DNA from 2 places in the Streptomyces sp. R33 genome. Region 2 is predicted to be linked to the other one. Evidence: riboswitches for the same ligand, from Rfam matches in the RefSeq annotation. Region 2 holds a riboswitch; the other holds the start of a gene.
What was found. A riboswitch is a leader RNA that binds a small molecule or an ion and turns the genes downstream of it on or off. The one in region 2 is predicted to bind cobalamin.
Positions count from the first base shown of each region.

Region 1 (10,248 bases), 1.0 Mb from region 2:
CGCGAAGTTCATGTGCATGGTCTCGTCCCGGAACACCCAGTTGGTGCCGGTGGCCAGGCCGTGCAGCAGGCCGCGCGAGCGGAACCAGTAGACGTACGCGAAGGCGCCGTAGAAGAACAGGCCCTCGATACACGCCGCGAAGCAGATCAGGTTCAGCAGGAAGCGGCGGCGGTCGGCCTGCGTCTCCAGCCGGTCGATCTTCTCGACCGAGTCCATCCACTTGAAGCAGAACTGCGCCTTCTCGCGGATCGACGGGATCTCCTCGACCGCGTCGAAGGCGGCCGCGCGGTCGTCCGGGTCGGGCAGGTAGGTGTCGAGCAGCGTCAGATAGAACTGGACGTGCACGGCCTCCTCGAACAGCTGGCGCGACAGGTACAGGCGCGCCTCCGGGGAGTTGATGTGCTTGTAGAGCGTCAGCACCAGGTTGTTCGAGACGATCGAGTCGCCCGTCGCGAAGAACGCGACGAGGCGGCCGATCATGTGCTGCTCGGCGGGCGTGAGCTTCGCGAGGTCGGCGACGTCCGAGTGGAGGTCGACCTCCTCGACGGTCCAGGTGTTCTTGATCGCGTCCCGGTAGCGTTCGTAGAAGTCCGGGTAGCGCATGGGGCGGAGCGTGAGCTCGAAGCCCGGGTCCAGGAGGTTCTTGTCGGTGGAGCTCATTACTGGCAGGCCTCGCAGGACTCGGGGTTCTCAAGGGAGCAGGCCAGCGCCTCGGCATCGGCGACCGCCTGGGGCAGCGCGACGGGGGTGGCCGCCTGCGCGGCGCGGGCGATCTTCGTCGCCGGGCGCGAGCGCAGGTAGTACGTGGTCTTCAGGCCCTGCTTCCAGGCGTACGCGTACATCGACGACAGCTTGCCGATGGTGGGCGTCTCCAGGAACAGGTTCAGCGACTGCGCCTGGTCCAGGAACGGCGTACGGGCCGCCGCCATGTCGATCAGACCGCGCTGCGGGATCTCCCACGCCGTGCGGTACAGCTCGCGCACCTCGGCCGGGATCCAGCCGAAGCCCTGGACGGAACCGGAGGACTCGCGCAGCGCCTCACGGGTCTGCGCGTCCCACACGCCGAGCTTCTTCAGCTCCTCCACCAGGTAGGCGTTGACCTGGAGGAACTCACCGCTCAGCGTCTCGCGCTTGAACAGGTTGGAGACCTGCGGCTCGATGCACTCGTACACGCCGGCGATCGAGGCGATCGTCGCCGTCGGGGCGATGGCCAGGAGCAGCGAGTTGCGCATGCCGGACTTCGCGATCCGGGCGCGCAGGGCGTCCCAGCGCTCGGGCCAGTTCAGCTCCACGTCGAAGTGGTCGGGGTGCAGGACGCCGCGGGCGGTGCGGGTCTGCTCCCAGGCCGGGAGGGGGCCGCTGCGCTCGGCGAGGTCGCAGGAGGCCTCGTACGCGGCCAGCATGATGCGCTCGGAGAGCTTGGTGGACAGGGCCTTCGCCTCGGGGGAGTCGAAGGGCATCTTCATCTTGAAGAAGACGTCCTGGAGGCCCATCGCGCCGAGGCCCACCGGCCGCCACCGGGCGTTGGAGCGGCCCGCCTGCTCGGTCGGGTAGAAGTTGATGTCCACGACGCGGTCGAGGAAGGTCACCGCGGTGCGGACGGTCTCGTCCAGGCGCTCCCAGTCGATGTCGCGACCGTCGGCGGTGTCGATGACGAACGCGCCCATGTTGACCGAACCGAGGTTGCAGACGGCCGTCTCGCCGTCGTTGGTGACCTCGATGATCTCGGTGCACAGGTTGGAGGAGTGGACGACCGTGCCCGGCTCGGCGGTCTGGTTCGCCGTGCGGTTGGAGGCGTCCTTGAAGGTCATCCAGCCCTGGCCGGTCTGCGCGAGGGTGCGCATCATCCGGCCGTAGAGGTCGCGGGCGGGCATGGTCTTGCGGGCCAGGCCGTCCGCCTCGGCCTTGCGGTAGGCGGCGTCGAACTCGTCGCCCCACAGGTCGACCAGCTCGGGCACGTCGGCCGGGGAGAACAGCGACCAGTCGGCGTCCGCGTTGACGCGGCGCATGAACTCGTCCGGGACCCAGTGCGCGAGGTTCAGGTTGTGCGTACGGCGCTGGTCCTCGCCGGTGTTGTCGCGGAGCTCCAGGAACTCCTCGATGTCCGCGTGCCAGGTCTCCAGGTAGACGGCGGCGGCGCCCTTGCGGCGGCCGCCCTGGTTCACGGCCGCGACGGAGGCGTCGAGGGTCTTCAGGAACGGCACGATGCCGTTGGAGTGGCCGTTCGTACCGCGGATCAGCGAACCGCGGGCGCGGATGCGCGAGTACGAGAGGCCGATGCCGCCGGCGTGCTTCGACAGGCGGGCGACCTGGTGGTAGCGGTCGTAGATCGAGTCGAGCTCGTCCAGCGGGGAGTCCAGCAGGTAGCAGGAGGACATCTGCGGGTGCCGGGTGCCGGAGTTGAAGAGCGTGGGGGAGGACGGCAGGTAGTCGAGGCGGCTCATCAGCCGGTAGAGCGAGGCCACTTCCTCGACGGCCTGGACGCTGTCGTTCTCGGCGAGGCCGCAGGCCACGCGCAGCATGAAGTGCTGCGGGGTCTCGACGACCTGGCGGGTGATCGGGTGGCGCAGCAGGTAGCGGCTGTGCAGGGTGCGCAGGCCGAAGAACCCGAAGCGGTCGTCGGCGCCCTCCGCGAGGGTGTGCTCGACCAGTGCGTCCAGGCGGCTCGCGTGCAGCGCGACGAACTCGGCGGTCCGGTCGGCGATCAGGCCCTCGCGGTGGCCGACCGCGACGGAGGCGGAGAACGAGGTGGCCCCCTGGCCGGCGGCCTCCTCGGCGACGGCCAGCGTCAGCAGCCGGGCGGCGAGCCGGGAGTACGCCGGATCCTCGGAGATGAGACCGGCGGCGGCCTCCGTGGCCAGCCCGCGCAGTTCGGCCTCGTCGGCGGCGGCGCTGCGCCCGCGGAGCGCGGCGGCGGCGACCCGGCCCGGGTCGGTGTCGGGGAGGTCGGCCGTCAGCTCGGTGAGGGTACGCAGCAGCGCGGCCCCAGGTCCCCCGGTCTCGATTCCGGTGTCGGACGGGTCGGACTCGGCGCGCGGTGCGGAAGGCGCGATGGTCACGGGGGGAGCTCTCCCTCGCTCGGCTCCGGGACACCTGCGGTGCGGGCACGAGCGGGCGCGCGCGGGCTCGGCCTCGGGGGCACACCGCGCGGCGTCCACCGGCCCAACCGCGGGGCCCGGACGTGTCGGCACCCGGTTCGGTCGAGCCGGGCGCACTGTCGGCAGGTCCTCGGACTTGCGGTGACACCAATGGGTGTACTTCATACCGTTGCGGGACAGTTCCGGATTCGCACCGGATTCCCCTGCGACGACAGCGAGCATGAGCATACATGTGGGGGCCGCTTCCTGTGCGACCCCCTAGATGTTGTGTCGGCGTGGCTACAGGGCGAGACCGTACGTGAGCAGAGTGAGGCCGGGGACGGGCTCCCAGTCCCGTTCGGGCGTGCGGACGAAGCCGAGTCGCTCGTAGATCCGGTGGGCGCCGACCATGTCCTGCGTGGTGGACAGGACGAGGCGCCGCACGCCCTCGATGGCCCGCGCCCGCTCCATGCAGGCCCGTACGAGCGCTTCCCCGGCGCCCCGCCCCCGGCCCTCCCGGGCGACGGCCAGCATCCGGAACTCGGCCTCGCCGGCGCCGGCGATGTCGCACAGCGGGCTCCCGGGCGCGGCGAACGCCACCCCGCCGAGGAGCTGTCCGTCGCTCGCGGCGGCGACGAGTATCACCCCGTCGCGCGCCCGCCCGGCCACGTCCCGCAGCCGCGCGAGGTACGGGTCGTCCTCGCCGAAGGTGAGCAGCCCGTCCCCGAGGTACGCCTGCGCGGTGATCTCCCCGAGCGTCCCGTACTCCGCCGCCAGCGCTTCCCTGATCACGATGTCCATGCGGTCGAGTGTGCCGGACGGCTGTCGGTGCCCGGCGCTATCGTCGTAGACAGCACCGTCGAGAAAGGCGAGCGAGGCATGACCGTGACGACAGACCGGCCCCACATGCTGACAGAGGACTTCGAAGCCGTGGCGCGTATAGCCGCTCGCGAGAGGGTGGGGACACGGCTGGAGTTCATCGACGGAGTCATCAGGAGCAAGGCCATGCCGGACGGCGACCACGGGATGATCATCCAGTGGCTCACTCGGATCTGTATGCAGCACCGCCCCGAGCTGTGGCTGCATTCGGGGCAGGGCATCAAAGCCCAGGAGTACCGGGCCGGTCGGGCGATTCCGGATGCGGTGCTCGCGCCGTCCGAGGCGTTCGTCGGCCAGGGTGACTGGGTCGACCCCGATCGGATCCTCATGGCCGTCGAGGTGACCTCGTGGGACTCGGACACCCACCGGCGGGACCACGTCGAGAAGCCACGCGCCTACGCGGAGACGGGTATCCCCGTCTATCTGCTCATCGACCGGGCCAAATGTGAGATCTCCGTCTACACCCAGCCCAACGGACGAAGGTACGAGAACACCCGCGTCGTGGCGTACGGCAAGGATGTCGAGCTCCCCGACCCCGTCGGCATCACCCTCCAGACCGAGGTCCTCAAGGACTGGGTGCGCTGAGAACGCCCGAGGGCCCCGCCTGATCGGCGGGGCCCTCGGGTGGGTCAGGGCTCAGCAGCAGCGGAAGCCCTCGCGGGGGTCCGCCTCGCGGGAGTCCGTACGGGCGCGTTCGAAGGCGCGGCGGGTCATGACCTCCGCGTCCGGGTCGTGCGTACGGGCGTGGGCCACGTAGCGGTCGTACGCGGCCTCGCCCGAGAACTCCCGTACGAAGAACCGTGCCTTCGCCAGCGCCGCGCGGACGCCGCTCACGCCACCGGCTCCTTCACGCGGCCGCCGCCCGAGTCCAGCCCCGCGGCGGCGAGCTCCGCCCGCTCCTCGGGCGTCGCGATGAGCCCGGCCGGGGCGATGATCTTCGACTCGGTCCACGGGACCTCGGACAGCCTGACCGTCTCGGGGGAGGCGATCGCCTTGAAGCAGGTCCGCGCCGCGTCCAGCAGGACGATGATGATCAGGATCGCGAACAGCGCCGACAGCGCGCCGTCGACCGTGGCGTTGGTGACCACGGTGTGCATCTCGTCCATGTTCTTGGCGGGCGGCAGCACCTTCCCGGCGTCGATCCCGGTCTGGTACTTGTCGCGCTGCGCGAAGAAGCCGACCTTCACGTCGTCGGAGAACACCTTCTGGTAGCTCGCGGTGAGCGTGACCGCCACGTCCCAGGCCAGCGGGACGCCGGTCACCCAGGCCCACTTGAGCCGGCCGGACTTGACGAGCAGCGTGGTGCAGACGGCCAGGGCCACTGCCGCGAGCAGCTGGTTCGCGATCCCGAACAGCGGGAACAGCTGGTTGATGCCGCCCAGCGGGTCCTTGATGCCGACCCACAGGAAGTAGCCCCAGCCGCCGACGACGAGCGCGCTCGCGAGCCACACGCCCGGCTTCCAGCTGACGTCCTTGAAGGACTTGTGCACGTTGCCCAGGGTGTCCTGGAGCATGAACCGGCCGACGCGGGTGCCCGCGTCGAGGGTCGTCAGGATGAACAGCGCCTCGAACATGATCGCGAAGTGGTACCAGAACGCCTTCATCCCGGCGCCGCCGACCACGGAAGAGAAGATCTCCGACATTCCGAGTGCGAACGTCGGCGCGCCGCCCGTACGCGACAGCAGGCTGGCCTCCTCGACGTCCTTCGCGGCCTGCGCGAGGTACTCGGGCGACACGGCGAAGCCGAAGTGGGTCACGGCCTGCGAGGCGCTCTCGACGGTGGTACCGACGATGCCGGCGGGGGAGTTGACCGCGAAGAACAGGCCGGGCTCGATGATGGTGGCCGCGATGATCGCCATGACGGCGACGAAGGACTCCGTCAGCATGGCGCCGTAGCCGATGACCCGGACCTGGGTCTCCTTCTGGATCATCTTCGGGGTGGTGCCCGAGGAGACCAGCGCGTGGAAGCCGGACAGGGCGCCGCAGGCGATGGTGATGAACACGAAGGGGAACATCGACCCGGCGAAGACCGGCCCGTCCCCGCGGGCGGCGAAGTCGGTGACGGCGGGCATCTTCAGCGTCGGCATCGCCAGCACCACGCCCACCGCCATCAGCGCGATGGTGCCGACCTTCATGAAGGTGGACAGGTAGTCGCGGGGCGCGAGCAGCATCCACACCGGCAGCACCGAGGCGACGAAGCCGTACGCGACCATCCAGAGGACGAGCGTCTCCTTCTCCAGCGTGAAGGTGCTCGCCAGCGAGGACTCGGCGACCCAGCCGCCCGCGACGATGGCGAGCAGCAGCAGGGCGACGCCGATGACGGAGATCTCGGTGACCCGGCCCGGCCGCAGGACGCGCAGGTAGAAGCCCATGAAGAGGGCGATCGGGATGGTCATGCCGATGGAGAAGACGCCCCAGGGGGAGTGCGCCAGGGCGTTGACGATGACCAGGGCGAGCACGGCCAGCAGGATGATCATGATGGCGAACACGGCGACCAGGGCGGCGGCTCCGCCGACGGGGCCGATCTCGTCCCGGGCCATCTGGCCCAGGGAGCGGCCGTCGCGGCGGGTGGAGAAGAAGAGGGTGACCATGTCCTGGACGGCGCCGGCGAAGATGACGCCCGCGACGATCCAGATGGTGCCCGGCAGGTAGCCCATCTGTGCGGCGAGCACGGGGCCGACCAGCGGACCGGCGCCGGCCACGGCGGCGAAGTGGTGGCCGAAGAGCACCCGGCGGTCGGTGGGGTGGAAGTCGACACCGTTGTCAAGGCGTTCGGCCGGGGTGGCCCGCGTCTTGTCCACCTTCAGGACCTGGTGGGAGATGAAGCGGGCGTAGAAGCGGTAGCCGATGGCGTACGAGCCCAGCGCGGCGGCGAGCAGCCAGGCGGCCGAGATCTCCTCGCCGCGCGAGAGCGCGAGGATGCCCCAGCCGAGGGCCCCGACGAGACCGACGAGCACCCAGACGGCGACCGCCTTCGGGGTCATGCCCCCCGACGCCGTGCCGCCCGACGCCATGTCCCCTGATGCGGAAGGCGAGTCCGCCGCCGTGCCCGGACTCGCCGCGTTCCGTTCTGTACCTGTTGCTTCCGGTTCCGGCATGATCCTCTTCCCCTCGTTGATCATCTGCTTAAGCGCAGGGAATCTACGGGGGCCGCCCGGTGAACGTAAGCCCCCGTCCGTATAGCGGAACGAGAGTCAAGCACGGACCAGTTGGTCTGGCCCAGAGCCGAGCGACGAACTTTTGACGCGACCCTGGTCCATGCGACCCGAAGAAGGCCCTGAACGCTGCGTCCAGGTCCCGAAGCGACTGCTGGAGCACCACGGCTGACGCGGCCGCGAGCCACGCCCGCGCCTCGGCGCGCTTGGCCTCCGTTAAATGCGGTAGTTGTAGCGCAGTCGCACGTGGGCGACCCTAGAGTCGCCAAATGGGGGCATGCGGGGTAAGGCGACGAGATCGCATGAATGGCACGGAATCGGCCGAATTGAGTCGAATGTGACCGAATGGTGTGGGGGTGGGACTGGACGGACCGGTCCGCCTGTGTCAGGCGGGGCCCGTCCACAAGCACCGTGGTCGCCGCTGCGTCAGACGGCGGGGCGCTGGAGCCGCGCGACGAACTTGTAGCGATCTCCGCGGTACACCGAGCGGACCCACTCCACCGGTTCGCCGTCGGCGTCCAGGGAGTGGCGGGAGAGCATCAGCATCGGCAGGCCGACGTCGGTGCCCAGCAGGCCCGCCTCGCGCGGGGTGGCCAGGGAGGTCTCGATGGTCTCCTCGGCCTCCGCCAGCCGTACGTCGTACACCTCCGCGAGGGCGGTGTAGAGGGAGGTGTACTTGGCCAGTGAGCGGCGCAGTGCGGGGAAGCGCTTGGCCGAGAGGTGGGTGGTCTCGATGGCCATCGGCTCGCCGCTGGCGAGGCGCAGCCGCTCGATGCGCAGTACCCGCCCGCCCGTGGCGATCTTGAGCAGCCCGGCCAGGGTGTCGTCGGCCGTCACGTAGCCGATGTCGAGGAGTTGGGACGTGGGCTCCAGCCCCTGGGCCCGCATGTCCTCGGTGTACGAGGACAGTTGGAGCGGCTGGGAGACCTTCGGCTTCGCGACAAAGGTGCCCTTGCCCTGAATCCGCTCCAGCCGGCCCTCGACGACGAGCTCCTGGAGCGCCTGGCGCACGGTGGTCCGCGAGGTGTCGAATTCGGCCGCGAGCGTGCGCTCCGGCGGTACCGGCGTGCCGGGGGGCAGCGTCTCGGTCATGTCGAGCAAGTGCCGCTTGAGTCGGTAGTACTTGGGCACGCGCGCCGTGCGAGTGGCTGCCCCGCCTTCCGGCTCCGTGGTCGCCCCTTCGGTGGACATCGCCGCCCGCCTTCCCGACTCCAGTTTCGCTGCCGTCACCGGCTCCTCCGATATGTGCGGTCACATCGTGACACGGGTGGGAGGGCAGGCCTCCTCCCTCCCCCAGGTGTCGGTCCGGTAACGGACCGATCACCCGCTCATTAGACCCTTGACACCCCTAAAGGTCTAGGCCAAGCTCCGGTTACTGGTCTAAACCAATATGGATCAGATCCCGGCCCCACGGGCAGTACTTGGTGCATGTCACCGCGGCGGGCGAGGGAAGTTGCAGGCAGCATCCCTGAGGAGGGTGGCGTGAAGCGCAAGCTCATCGCGGCGGTCAGTGTCGCGGGCATGATGGTCGGAGTCGCGGCGTGCGGCAACGGCGGCGACGACAAGGGGAAGACCGACGCGGGCGGCGCCAAGGAGATCACCGTCTGGGTGATGGACGGCTCCGCGCCCAAGGCCTGGATCGACGCGGTCAACGCGGAGTTCTCGGCCAAGCACCCGGGTGTCACCGTCAAGGTCGAAGAGCAGCAGTGGAAGGGCATCCAGGAGAAGGTCACCACGGCCCTCTCCGAGAACACCCCGCCGGACGTCCTCGAGCTCGGCAACACCCAGACCTCCGGCTACGCGGTCACCGGCGGCCTCGCCGACCTGACCAAGGACAAGTCCAAGCTCGGCGCGGACGCCTGGCAGAAGAGCATGCTCGCCTCCGCCGAGTACGACGGCAAGCTGTACTCCGCTCCCTGGTACGCGGCCAACCGCGTCGTCGTGTACGACAAGAAGGCCTTCGCGAAGGCCGGCGTCACCCCGCCGACCACCCGCGACGAGTGGATCGCCGGCCTCGACAAGCTGAAGGCCGCGGACCCGTCCTCGCAGCCGATCTACCTGCCCGGCCAGAGCTGGTACGTCCTCGCCGGCTTCGTCTGGGACGAGGGCGGCGAACTCGCGGTCAAGGACGGCGGCAAGTGGAAGGGCGGCCTCGGCTCCCCCCAGGCCGCGTCCGCGATGGAGTTCTACAAGAAGCTCCAGTCCTACTCCACCGCCCCGAAGGACAAGGACGAGGCCACCCCGCAGCAGTCCACCGACGTCGTTCCCAAGGGCGGCGTCGCCTCCTGGATCGGTCTCGGCTGGGAGGCCGGCGGTGCGGAGAAGGCCCTGAAGGAGGCGGGCAAGGAAGCCGACTTCGGCTACTTCCCGATCCCGGGCAAGACCGCCGACAAGCCGGGCACCGTCTTCCTCGGCGGCTCGAACCTCGCCGTCGCCGAGCGCTCCAAGAACAAGGAGCTCGCCAAGGAGTGGCTGGCCCTCGCCGCCGGCAAGGACCAGATGACGAAGTACGCCGCCGAGACCAAGGGCGCGCTGCTCCCGAACCAGGCCGGCGCGAACTTCACCCCCGCCGCGGGCTCCTTCGCCGAGGCGATGGGCAAGGGCGGCGTCAACGGCCGCATCACCCCGGTCACCCCGGGCTGGGCGAACGTCGAGACCGAGCCCAACCCGCTCAAGGAGTTCATGACCAAGGTCCTGAAGGGTGAGGACGCCGCCAAGGCGGGCGCGGACGCGGACAAGGAAATCGCGAACCGCATCAACAAGTAGCACCCAGCACCGGGGGTGCGGCGGCGCCCACGCGCCCGCCGCACCCCCGGTCGCGCATCGACAGACCTGTGCGACGCCCGACCGCAGCCGAGGTAACCAAGACATGACCGTGCACTCCCAGGGAGCGGCGACCGCTCCACAGGACGCACCACCGAAGTCCGCCGGACGGCAGCAGAAGCCGCCCACCACCACCGGGACCGCTCCCTCGTCTCCGCGCCGGGGCAGAACGTCGCTCCCCTCGGGCTGGCTGCCGTACCTCCTGATCGGGCCGGCGGTCCTCAGCCTGGCCACGCTGCTGCTGTACCCGCTGGCCAAGAACGTGATCCTGTCGTTCCAGAAGGTCGACAAGATCGAGTTCATCCAGCGGAAGG
Region 1 is NZ_CP165727.1:3,316,672-3,326,919, reverse strand. It holds gene AB5J51_RS14950 (ribonucleotide-diphosphate reductase subunit beta) at 1-660, opposite strand, end outside; gene AB5J51_RS14945 (ribonucleoside-diphosphate reductase subunit alpha) at 660-3,059, opposite strand; cobalamin riboswitch at 3,202-3,333, opposite strand; gene AB5J51_RS14940 (GNAT family N-acetyltransferase) at 3,378-3,878, opposite strand; gene AB5J51_RS14935 (Uma2 family endonuclease) at 3,957-4,541, shown strand; gene AB5J51_RS14930 (YbdD/YjiX family protein) at 4,593-4,790, opposite strand; gene AB5J51_RS14925 (carbon starvation CstA family protein) at 4,787-6,940, opposite strand; gene AB5J51_RS14920 (GntR family transcriptional regulator) at 7,538-8,302, opposite strand; gene AB5J51_RS14915 (extracellular solute-binding protein) at 8,594-9,877, shown strand; gene AB5J51_RS14910 (carbohydrate ABC transporter permease) at 9,981-10,248, shown strand, end outside.
Region 1: another riboswitch for cobalamin. It lies ahead of AB5J51_RS14945 (ribonucleoside-diphosphate reductase subunit alpha); the one in region 2 lies ahead of AB5J51_RS19770 (CbtB-domain containing protein).

Region 2 (10,248 bases):
CGCGCAAGGAGCAGCACTCCTTCGTCCGCAAGGGCCAGGAGGTGCGCACCGCGCAGATCACGTACAGCGAGACGACCGGTCTGCAGGTCATCTCGGGTCTGAAGGACCTGACGGTGATGAACTCGACGAACTCCGAGTTCCACGGCTACATCAAGGACAAGTACACGACGCTCAAGGAGGCGTACGACCGCATCCTGGCGACGAAGGTCACCGCGCGCTGGGCGCACTCGGCGCTGGCCGCCGACGACGCCTCGTACGACTGGGACCAGTCGTACAAGAAGGTCCGCAAGAACATGCTGGAAGCGTTCGCCGAGACCTACTCGTACTCGCTGCAGCAGACCCTCAACCAGATGGCCGAGCGGGTGCTCGACCACTGCCCGCGGGTCAACGAGGTACGCCTGAACCTCCCCAACAAGCACCACTTCCTCGTCGACCTGGAGCCCTTCGGCCTCAAGAACGACAACGAGGTCTACTTCGCGGCGGACCGGATGTACGGCCTGATCGAGGGCACCGTGCACCGCGACGGCGTGCAGCCGGTGATCGCGACGAGCGACTGGATCGTCGCCTGAGCCGCTACGCCGCTACTTCTCGGCCGGCTGCCCGAGCTGGAGGTTCCACCGCCCGAGCCGCCCGGTGAGGCTGGTCACCGTGTCCGGGCGTACGTCGAGGCGCCAGAAGGCGGTGGCCGGCAGCTCCAGCGCGGACACGACGGCCGCCCTGACGACGGCCTGGTCGACGACGGCGCGATGCGTACCCGCGGGCAGAGCGGCGAGGGCGGCGCCGACGCGGGCGATCAGCGCGGTGACGGACTCCCCGCCGGGCGGCGCGTAGTCCGGGTCCGTCAGCCAGCTCCGGACGGCGGCCGGATCCTCGGCGGCGACCTCGTCCAGGGTCCGCCCGGCCCACTCCCCCGCGTCCGGGCCTTGCAGGCCCGCGTACTGCGGGCAAGGGTCGCCGTGGCCGAAGCGAACCTGCCGTGAAGCGTCCTCGAATGGACGTCTCACGAACTGAACTCGTACTACGGCGCTCTTCATAAGGGGAGCGTAAACGCGGTACGGTCTCGGACGACAACCTAAAAAAAGACGACGGTATGACGGAAGCACCGGTGAAAATCCGGCACGGTCGCGCCACTGTGAATCCTCCCGGAGGGGGAGGAGAAGTCAGACCCGCCATGTCGTCGCTAGCACCACTGACCGGGACGCGTGTTCCCTCTGGAGGTTCTGCCATGGCTCACTCCGCCGTGCCCACGACGGCCCCTGCCGTCACCCCGATCTCGCTCTCCGCTCTCGCCCCCTGGGCCCTGTTCGCCGGCGTCCTGATGCTGGTCCTGCTCTACCTCGTCGGTGCCGAGCAGGGCGCCACCGCGCTCTTCGAGGGCGACACCGTCCACGAGTGGATGCACGACGGTCGCCACCTCCTCGGCTTCCCCTGCCACTGATCTCCACCTCAGCAGCAAGGGAAGTACCGAACCATGAACTCCATTTCCCCCCGCGTCCTATTGGTCCGGGGCATGCTGGCAGGTCTGCTCGCAGGCCTGGCCGCGTTTCTCGTCGCGTACGTCCTCGGCGAGTCCAAGGTCGACGCGGCGATCGCCATCGAGGAGGCGGGTCACGCCGCCCACGACCACGGCGAGGAGGCGGCCCCGGTCAGCCGGGCCCTCCAGGCCACGGCAGGCCTCGGCACCGGCACGCTCCTGTACGGGATCGCGCTCGGCGGCATCGCCGCGCTCGTCTTCTGCTACGCCCTGGGCCGCATCGGCCGCTTCGGCCCGCGGGCCACGGCCCTGCTGGTCTCGGGCGGCCTGTTCGTCGCCTTCAACCTGGTGCCGTTCCTCAAGTACCCCTCCAACCCGCCGGCCGTCGGTGACCCCGACACCGTCGTCCGGAGGACCACCCTCTACATCCTGATGATCGCGTTGAGCGCGCTGCTGTCCGCGGGCGCGCTCATCCTGGGCCGGCGTCTGGCACCCAGGCTCGGGAACTGGAACGCCTCGATCGTCGCCTCGGTCGGCTTCGTCGCGGTGGTCGCCATCGCCTACGCGGCGCTGCCCGGCATCAACGAGGTCCCGGCGGATTTCCCGGCCACCCTGGTCTGGCAGTTCCGCCTCGCGACCGTGGCCATCCAGGTCGCGATGTGGACGACTTTCGGCCTGGCCTTCGGTTTTCTTGCCGAACGGGCCCTTGTCCCGGCCGCCGCACCCCAGGAGGCTGTACAGCCCGCGAGCTGACGATGAGGGGGCCGGTAGTACATGCAGACGGCGATCTGGGAATGGCGCGGCTGGACGGGCGCCGTCCCGTTCTGGCTCAACACCGTTCTGCTGCTCCTGGCCCCTTTCACCGCCGCCACGCTGCTGGCCCAGGTCGGCATCATCACGGCCCTGGCCGCCCTCGGCGGCCTGGCCCGCCACCTCTGGTTCGGCGACCACGGCCACCCGGCCATCCACCTCGCCGCCGCCCTCATGGGGGCGGCGGCGGTCGCTTTCGTCCTCGTGTGAACTCCCGCGCCCCCGTTCCCTCACGTCCCGGGCCCATCGGGTCGTGCCCACCCGCGCGGGGCGTGTCCCACTCGTTCGGCCGTATCCTGCGCAATCCTCGGGACGGGGGCGGTGTACCCGGCACCAGCTGGGAAGACGCCAGGGGTGGAGTGGCGACACGCCTGTGACGTGGCGTCAGTCTCCGGCGTTGTAACCGGTACTGACGGGCAGGGAGGGGTTCCACTGCTCTCAGGAGACCCGGCCGCCGGAGCCGGGGGGATCGGACCAGGAGGAAATTCCATGCCCCGCGCCAAGTGGGTGGTCGGCGTGCTGACAGTGGCTCTGCTGGGCACCGGCATAGGGATGTTGCGCAGCACCGAGGGCGCGCGGCCCACCGCGGCCACGGCCGCCGACGCGCTGCCCTCGCGGGCGCTGGGCCTGTCCGGTCACCGCCGGCTCGTCGAGCAGCTGGAGCACTCCGGGCAGCACGCCCCCGCAAAGGGGCCCCGACCCGCGCGGGCCGCCGCCATCACACCACTGCGGGCGAGCCGGCCGCAGAGGCTGCACATCCCGAGTCTCGGGGTCGACCTGGCGCTGGGCGGGGACGGGGACGAGGCCTCCTGGGACCAGGACACCCCGGCCCCGGGCTCGGCCGGCACCGCCGTGGTCACGGCCGCCGACCTGCGCCTCGGCGAGCTGCGACGCGGGCTGACCGTCGAGATCGCGCGTGCGGACGGCCGTACCGCCGTCTTCACCGTCGACCGGGTCTCACCCGGGGTCAGCGGTCGCGGGCAGCGGCCGGGGCGGGCCCAACTGCGGCTAGTCGGCGGCGAGACCACGGTCCTGGCGCGGCTGACCGGCCGGCACCGCACCCGCTGACCCCGCCGGCCCCGCTCCCCGAAACGCCCCCCGAACGCCCCCCGACCGCCCCGCGTACGAGCTCCCGCCCCGGCTTCCTGTCATCCGAGGGGGGTGTCTTCGTCCCCCGGTCGGGGGCTTCCGGGGCCCGGTCGGGGAGTCGTCCGGCGTGTCGGGGCAGACCCCTCGCATGAGCGGGACACGGCATGCACGCACGGCACTGGCCAGGGCCCTTTCGGCGGCCTGTGTCGTGCTGCTGTGCCTGTTCGCGTCCGGTCCCGCCGTCACGACGGCCGCAGCGTCAGCCGCCGCCGTCGAGCGCACCGAATCCGGCGCGCCGAGCGAGCCGGGCACCCCCGTCGAGGGCGAGTCCGATCCGGCCACGGATCCCGAAGTGCGCCCCGCCGTACGCCTCGTCGTGCGCGGACTGCCCGGTGTACGGCAGCTGCCGCGGCCCGTGTTTCACGTGAAACACGCCGGTCAGACGATGCGCGCCGATTCGTACGGGACGGCCGGGCCGACGCCGTCCGCGGGAACGGTGCGGAGTGTGGTCCTGCGCTGCTGAGCGGGCCGAGCAGCAGCGCGTACCCCACACACCCCCGAACACCGTGAGGTTTCCGGCATGCCCATCGACCCTTACGCCGCCCTGAACGCCATGCTCCGCGCCGAGGTCACCCGCTGCACCCCGCCGGCCCCGAAGCCGCCGAGCCGTGGAAGCGAGAGCGAGGACACCTCCGCCGCCTCCGCCGCCTCCGTGGCCGCGGTGGCCACCTCCGCCACCGGCTCCGAGTCCTCGCCGGAGGACTGACCCGCGGGATGCTGGCAGGCGCCGGTTCCCGTACGGGGACCGGCGCCTGTCTCGGCTCCCGGCTCAGGCCTCGCGTTGGTAGAAGCGGTAGAACGCCACCAGTCCGACACCGGCGCCGGTGATCAGGCCAATCCAGCTCGAGCGCAGGACCGAGTGGTCGGTGAGGCTGTTCAGGTAGCCCACGGCGATACCGGCGAAGACGCCGTACGCCGCGGCGTGCACCTCCCGCTTCAGCCGGGGGCCGACGCGGGCGAGGGCGAACATGATGCCGGCGAAGAGGGCGCCGCACAGGATTCCGTAGAAGACGTTGCCCGCATCGACGGGTCCCGTCTGGCGTTGCATGAAGGCCGCCCAGACGCCGTAGACCAGTCCGAGGAGCAGCGCCCGCGTCAGCTGGCCCCTGCTCGCTTCGTCCATGCCACCCGTCTGCAGGTGCCGCCTCTGGGCGGTGGGTGCCGCATGTGCCATGACAGGGCTCCTCTCTCCCATCCTCCAGGGCACACCCGCCGCCCCCGACCGGCAAGTGGATCAGCCGAGGCGGACAACGTCGGCGGGGCCGAGGCCGACGGCCGCCACCCGCCCGCAGCAGCACCGCTCGCGCCCCGCACCGCCGCGGCTTTCCCTGGTGACGTGCGCACCTTCCTCTCGGCGGTACTCGTCGTCCTCGTGACCGTCCTCGTGCCCGCCGGCGCCGTCGCGTACTGGGCCGACCGCGAGCTGGGCAACGCCGACCGGTACACCGCCGCCATGTCCCCGCTGGCCGGGAACACGGCCGTCCAGGGCGTCGTCGTCACCCAGGCGCGCCGCGCCCTCGCCGGGCAGATCGACGCCGGCCCGTTCCAGGGCGGGGTCGACGCCCTCCTCGGAGAGGCCCTGCGCTCCTTCGCCGGCACCCCCGCCTACCGCACCGCCTGGGACGCGGCCAACCGCGCCGCGCACGCCGCCTTCCTCCAGGCCCTCACCACCGGCGACGGCAACGCGGTCACCATCGACCTCGCACCCGTCATCGAGCAGATCAAAGGGGAACTCGTCGCCGACGGAGTGCCGTTCGCCGACCGCATCCCCGTGACCCACGTATCGGTCAAGGTCATGGAGTACGACAACCTCGGCGCGCTCCGGAAGGGCTTCCGCATGCTGCAGATCGCCGGCATCTGGCTTCCCGTGCTGACCGTGGTGCTGGCCGTGGCGGCGATCGCCGTCGCCGTCCGCCGGCGCCGCGCCGTGATCGCCACCGGCCTGGGCGTCGCCGTCGGCGCCGCCCTGCTGTGGATCGCGGTGGCCGTCTGCCGCCGGCTCACGCTGGACGATCTGCCGGCCGACATCGACCGGGCGGCCGCCGCGGCGGTGTACGACGCGCTCACCGCGTTCCTGCGCACCACCGCCTGGGTGATCCTGGCGATCGGGCTCGGCGCCGCTCTCGCCGCCTGGTTGACGGGCCGACTACGTCGCACCCCATAAGCTCGGAAGGTACCAACGCACTCAGACCGCCCCAGAAGAACGCAAGAAGAACGCAAGACCACGGAACAGCGCAGAAGAACCGATTCCCGAGCGGCCGCACGGAAGCTGAATGAGCACCGAACGCACCGAACAGATACCGTCCGGGCGACCCCGGCACCGTCCGCTGGCCCCGCCCGCCTGGCTGCTCAACGGCTTGCGGCCGAGCACCGCCCCGATCCCCTGGGCCGCGGCCGCGCGAGCCGGCGTGGCGATGGCCACCCCGCTCGCCGTCGGCTTCGCCCTGAACGAGCCCGAATACGGGGCCCTCGTCTCGATGGGCGCCCTGTCCGGGGTCATCGGCGATACCGCCGACGCCTACCGCATGCGGGTCCTGAACATCGCCGTGCCGCAGCTCTTCGGCGCGGTCGGAGTCGCCCTGGGCACCCTGGTCTTCGGCCACGGCTGGCTCGCCGTCGGCGTCCTCACCCTGATCGCCCTCGTCTCCGGGATGATCTCCTCGATCGGCACGGTCGCCTCCGTCTCCGGACTGCTGCTGCTCCTCAACGCCGTGGTCGGCGCCGGCCTGCCGCTCCCCCGGCCCTGGTGGACGGCCCCGCTGCTGCTCGTTGCGGGCGGGCTCTTCGTCCTCCTGCTGACCCTGCTGGGCTGGCCGCTGCGCGGGCGGCAACCGGAGCGCGTCGCCGTGGCGGCCACCTACCGGGCCCTCGCCGACGCCCTGGAATCCGCGGGCGGACCGGACTACGACGAGCGCCGCCGGCAGGTCACGCATGCCCTGAACCAGGCTTACGACCTGGTGCTGGGCCGCCGGGCCCGGGTGCACGGCCGCAGCCCCTCCCTCGTGCGGATGCTGGCCCAGTTGAACGTGGTGATCCCCCTGGTCGAGGCCGCACCCGCCATGCACCTGCGCGGCAGGCCCCTGCCGCCCGAGATCCCGGCGGCCGTACGGGACCTGGCACGGGCCGTGGAACAAGGCCGCACGGGGAAGGCCGTACTGGAGCTGCCCACGCCGCACACACCCGCCGAACGGGCCCTCGACGCTGCCGTGCGGCATGCGGCGGCCATCGTCCACCTGCCGGAACCGGACCTGCACAACGTCGACGACCGGCTCGGCCGGCCCGCCGCGCTGACGGTCCGGGCCCGGCGGGCGGTGCGCGACATGATGCTGTCCGGCGCCTCCTGGCGGTACGGGCTGCGCCTCGCCCTGTGCATCGGGCTGGCCCAGTCACTGGTCTCCCTGGTCCCGGTCGAGCGGTCCTACTGGATCGCGCTGACCGTCACCTTCGTCCTCAAGCCCGACTTCGGCTCGGTGTTCTCCCGGGCCCTGCTGCGGGCCCTGGGGACGGCGGCCGGACTGGTCGTGGCCGCCGCCGTGCTCGCCGAGGTGCCGCGCGGCTGGTGGGACGTGCCGGTGATGGTGGTGCTCGGCGCCCTGATCCCCGCGTTCTCCGTCAAGGGGTACGCCTTCCAGACCGCCGCGATCACCCCGGTGATCCTGCTGCTCTCGGACCTCCTCAACCACCAGGGCTTCGACCTGATCCGGCCCCGGCTGCTGGACAGCCTGATCGGCTGCGCCATCACCCTCGTCTTCGGCTATCTGCTGTGGCCCGAGAGCTGGCACACCCGGATCGGCGACCGGCTCGCCGACACGGTGGACGATGCGGCCCGGTACGTGGAGCGGGCCTTCGGGGGCCATCCGGACACGGAGGCCGGGCGGCAGGCCGCCCGGACCGCCCGGCTCCAGGCCCGGCGGCGGATCTACCGGGACATGTCGGGCGTACGGAACGAGTTCCAGCGGGCTCTGACCGAGCCGCCGCCGACGGGGGCGCGGGCCGCCGCCTGGTGGCCGCTGGTCGTCGCCGTCGAGCGGATCGTGGACGCGACCACCGCCGCCCGGGTCCGGGTCAACCACGGCGCCCAGGCCCCCCGCGACGAGGAGGTGGCCGGCGTCATCACCGACCTGCACGCCCTCGCCGAGGGCGTGCGCACCGCCCGGAGCCCTGCCCAGCTGCGGCCCGCGGCCCCGCGGCCCGGGGACGAGACCTCCGTCCTGGCCCCGGTGCGCCACGAGGTGGCGGCGGCCCGCGCGATCGCCTCCGCGGACCACTGAGGCCGGACGGACCGTCCACCGGCGCCGGACCGGGACCGTCGCCCGAATGGCCCCGGGGCCGGGCCCGCACGGCCCGGGCGGGAGAGCATCGGTGCATGAGGCGCCCCTCCCCGCGCGGCCGCGCAGTGGCCCCGGTCCTCGCCGCCGTCCTCGCGGCGACGGCCGGGTGCGCCGATGTGGAGGGGCTGCGCAACGACGGCGACCTGGGCACCGCGCACGCCCCTGAGACCCTGTGGGAGAACATCCACCCGGACCCGCCCGGGCCGGGCCAGCAGCCCGGCAAGGCCGCCGTGGTGCCAGGGCTGCCCAAGGTCGCGAACCTCAGCATGCAGGGCGTGAACGCGGTGGAGGTCGTACGGGCCGACATCACCGCCGCCACCGCCGAGGACGGCGGGACCGGGCGCCTCGTCGACCCCCGGGCGGTGCAGCGGCTCGGGCTGTGTACACAGGCTGTGGACGGAGGTCCGTACTGCCCGGTGCGGCCCGCGGTCCTGCGCGACGTGACGGGCGACGGCCGGGACGAGCTGATCACCGCCCTGGACGTCGACGGCCGGGTCAGCGAACTGCGCGTCTACACCGTCCGCGACGACGGGTCCATCGCGCGGATCCTGTCCCGGCGCGGGGTGCTCGAGGGCGTGGAGGTGGCCGCCGAACACCTGGCGGTCCGCGAGCCCACCTCGAACCCGGACAAGGTCTCCGTCTCCGACTACGTGTGGGACCCGAAGGCCGGGATCATGAACCTCACCCAGCTCACGCTCGACGAATGCGCCGGCACGAAGGACAGCGGCATCCCGTGCTCGACGAGCAGGGTCTGAGGGGGACGGGCCGCGATGCGGGTCATGAGCAGCCTGCGCTGGAAGATCGCCCTGACCGTCGCGGCGGTGTCCTGCGCGGTCGCGGCGGCGCTGGGGATCCTCGTGCACAACGTGGTCGCGCAGCAGATCGTCGGGGAGGTGCGCAAGGACGCGGACCGGGAGCTGGAGCACGCCCTCGCCCACTACCAGTACGGCACCGCACACGGCGACGTGAACCTCGCCCTCGACCCGCCCGGCCTGCCGGGTCCGCTGCGGAAGCTGGTGTCACGCGGCCTGACCGGCAGCATGGTCGGCGAGCACGACGCCACACCCGTCATGTGGGCCGCCGCACCCGCCGACGGCAAGGCCCTCACCGTCTGGATCCCGTACGAGAGCACCCGCCACCGGCTGCAGGACATCGACACGGCGATCCTCGCCTCCTCGGCGGTGGCGGCCGGAGTGGTCGCGCTGGCCGGCGTGTTCCTCGCCCACCGGATCAGCCGGCGGCTGACGACCACGGCCGCCGTGGCCCGCCGGATCAGCGCCGGCGACCTGGACGCGCGCGTGGGGTTCCCCGCCGAGGAGGACGGTCCGCACGGCACGGACAGCGGCGGCCGGCGACTGCCGCGCCACCGCGACGAGGTGGGGGACGTGGCGCAGGCGCTCGACTCGATGGCCGAGTCCCTGCAGAAGCGGATCGAGGCGGAGAAGCGCTTCACCGCGGACGTCGCGCACGAGCTGCGCACCCCGCTCACCGGCTCGCTGGCCGCGGCCGCCCTGCTGCCGGAGGGCCGCCCCAAGGAGATGATCAACGACCGGCTCAAAGCCCTGCACCTGCTCACCGAGGACCTGCTGGAGATCTCCCGGCTGGAGTCGGGCGTCGAGCGGGCCGACCTGACCCGGGTGGAACTCGGCCGGGCGGTGCAGCGGGCCGTCGCGGCGACCCGCCTGGAGGCCTCGGTACGGGTGGTCCGGGACGCGGTGGTGCTCACCGACCGGCGGCGGCTGGACCGGATCCTGGCCAATCTGCTGGTCAACGCCGACAAACACGGGGAACCACCGGTCGAGGTCACCGTCGAGGGCCCGGTGGTGGTCGTGCGCGACCACGGGTCCGGCTACCCGCCCGAGCTGGTCGAGCAGGGCCCGCAGCGGTTCCGCACCGGGGACCCGGGCCGCGGCCGGGGTCACGGGCTGGGCCTGACGATCGCGGCCGGCCAGGCGGCGGTCCTGGAGATCACCCTGGGCTTCGCCAACGCACCCGACGGCGGGGCGGTGACCACGCTCAGGCTCCCCGTGGGCCGCCTGACGGAGGGAACATCCACCTAAAACACCCCGGGCGGGCGGTGTTTCACGTGAAACACCGCCCGCCCGGGGTGGATTCAACGGTCAACCGACCGCGCGTACCGGCCGGATCAGACGCCGATGTTCTTGCCGTCCTTGCGCCAGACGGACACGACCGCCGGACGGACGATCTTGCCGGGGCCGTCGGGCCACACCGACTGGGGCTTCTCCACGGACGCACCGTCGATCTCGCCCGGGTGCTGGACGGCCACCAGGACGCGCTTGTCCTGGACCAGCGGGCCGCAGGTCTCGGCGCCGCGGGGGACGGTCAGGAACTGCTTCAGCTCACCGCGGCGGTCACCGGCGGTGGCGACACCGAACAGGCCGTCGTGCGAGCCGAGCTGGTTGCCGTCCGTGGAGATCCACAGGTTGCCGTGCGGGTCGAAGGTCACGTTGTCCGGGCAGGAGA
Region 2 is NZ_CP165727.1:4,325,126-4,335,373, forward strand. It holds gene pucL (factor-independent urate hydroxylase) at 1-569, shown strand, start outside; gene AB5J51_RS19765 (histidine phosphatase family protein) at 582-1,004, opposite strand; cobalamin riboswitch at 1,039-1,189, shown strand; gene AB5J51_RS19770 (CbtB-domain containing protein) at 1,226-1,438, shown strand; gene AB5J51_RS19775 (CbtA family protein) at 1,472-2,227, shown strand; gene AB5J51_RS19780 (hypothetical protein) at 2,249-2,494, shown strand; gene AB5J51_RS19785 (class F sortase) at 2,774-3,352, shown strand; gene AB5J51_RS19790 (hypothetical protein) at 3,522-3,896, shown strand; gene AB5J51_RS19795 (hypothetical protein) at 3,954-4,139, shown strand; gene AB5J51_RS19800 (hypothetical protein) at 4,203-4,607, opposite strand; gene AB5J51_RS19805 (hypothetical protein) at 4,770-5,597, shown strand; gene AB5J51_RS19810 (FUSC family protein) at 5,707-7,704, shown strand; gene AB5J51_RS19815 (hypothetical protein) at 7,800-8,519, shown strand; gene AB5J51_RS19820 (HAMP domain-containing sensor histidine kinase) at 8,544-9,824, shown strand; gene AB5J51_RS19825 (PhoX family phosphatase) at 9,911-10,248, opposite strand, start outside.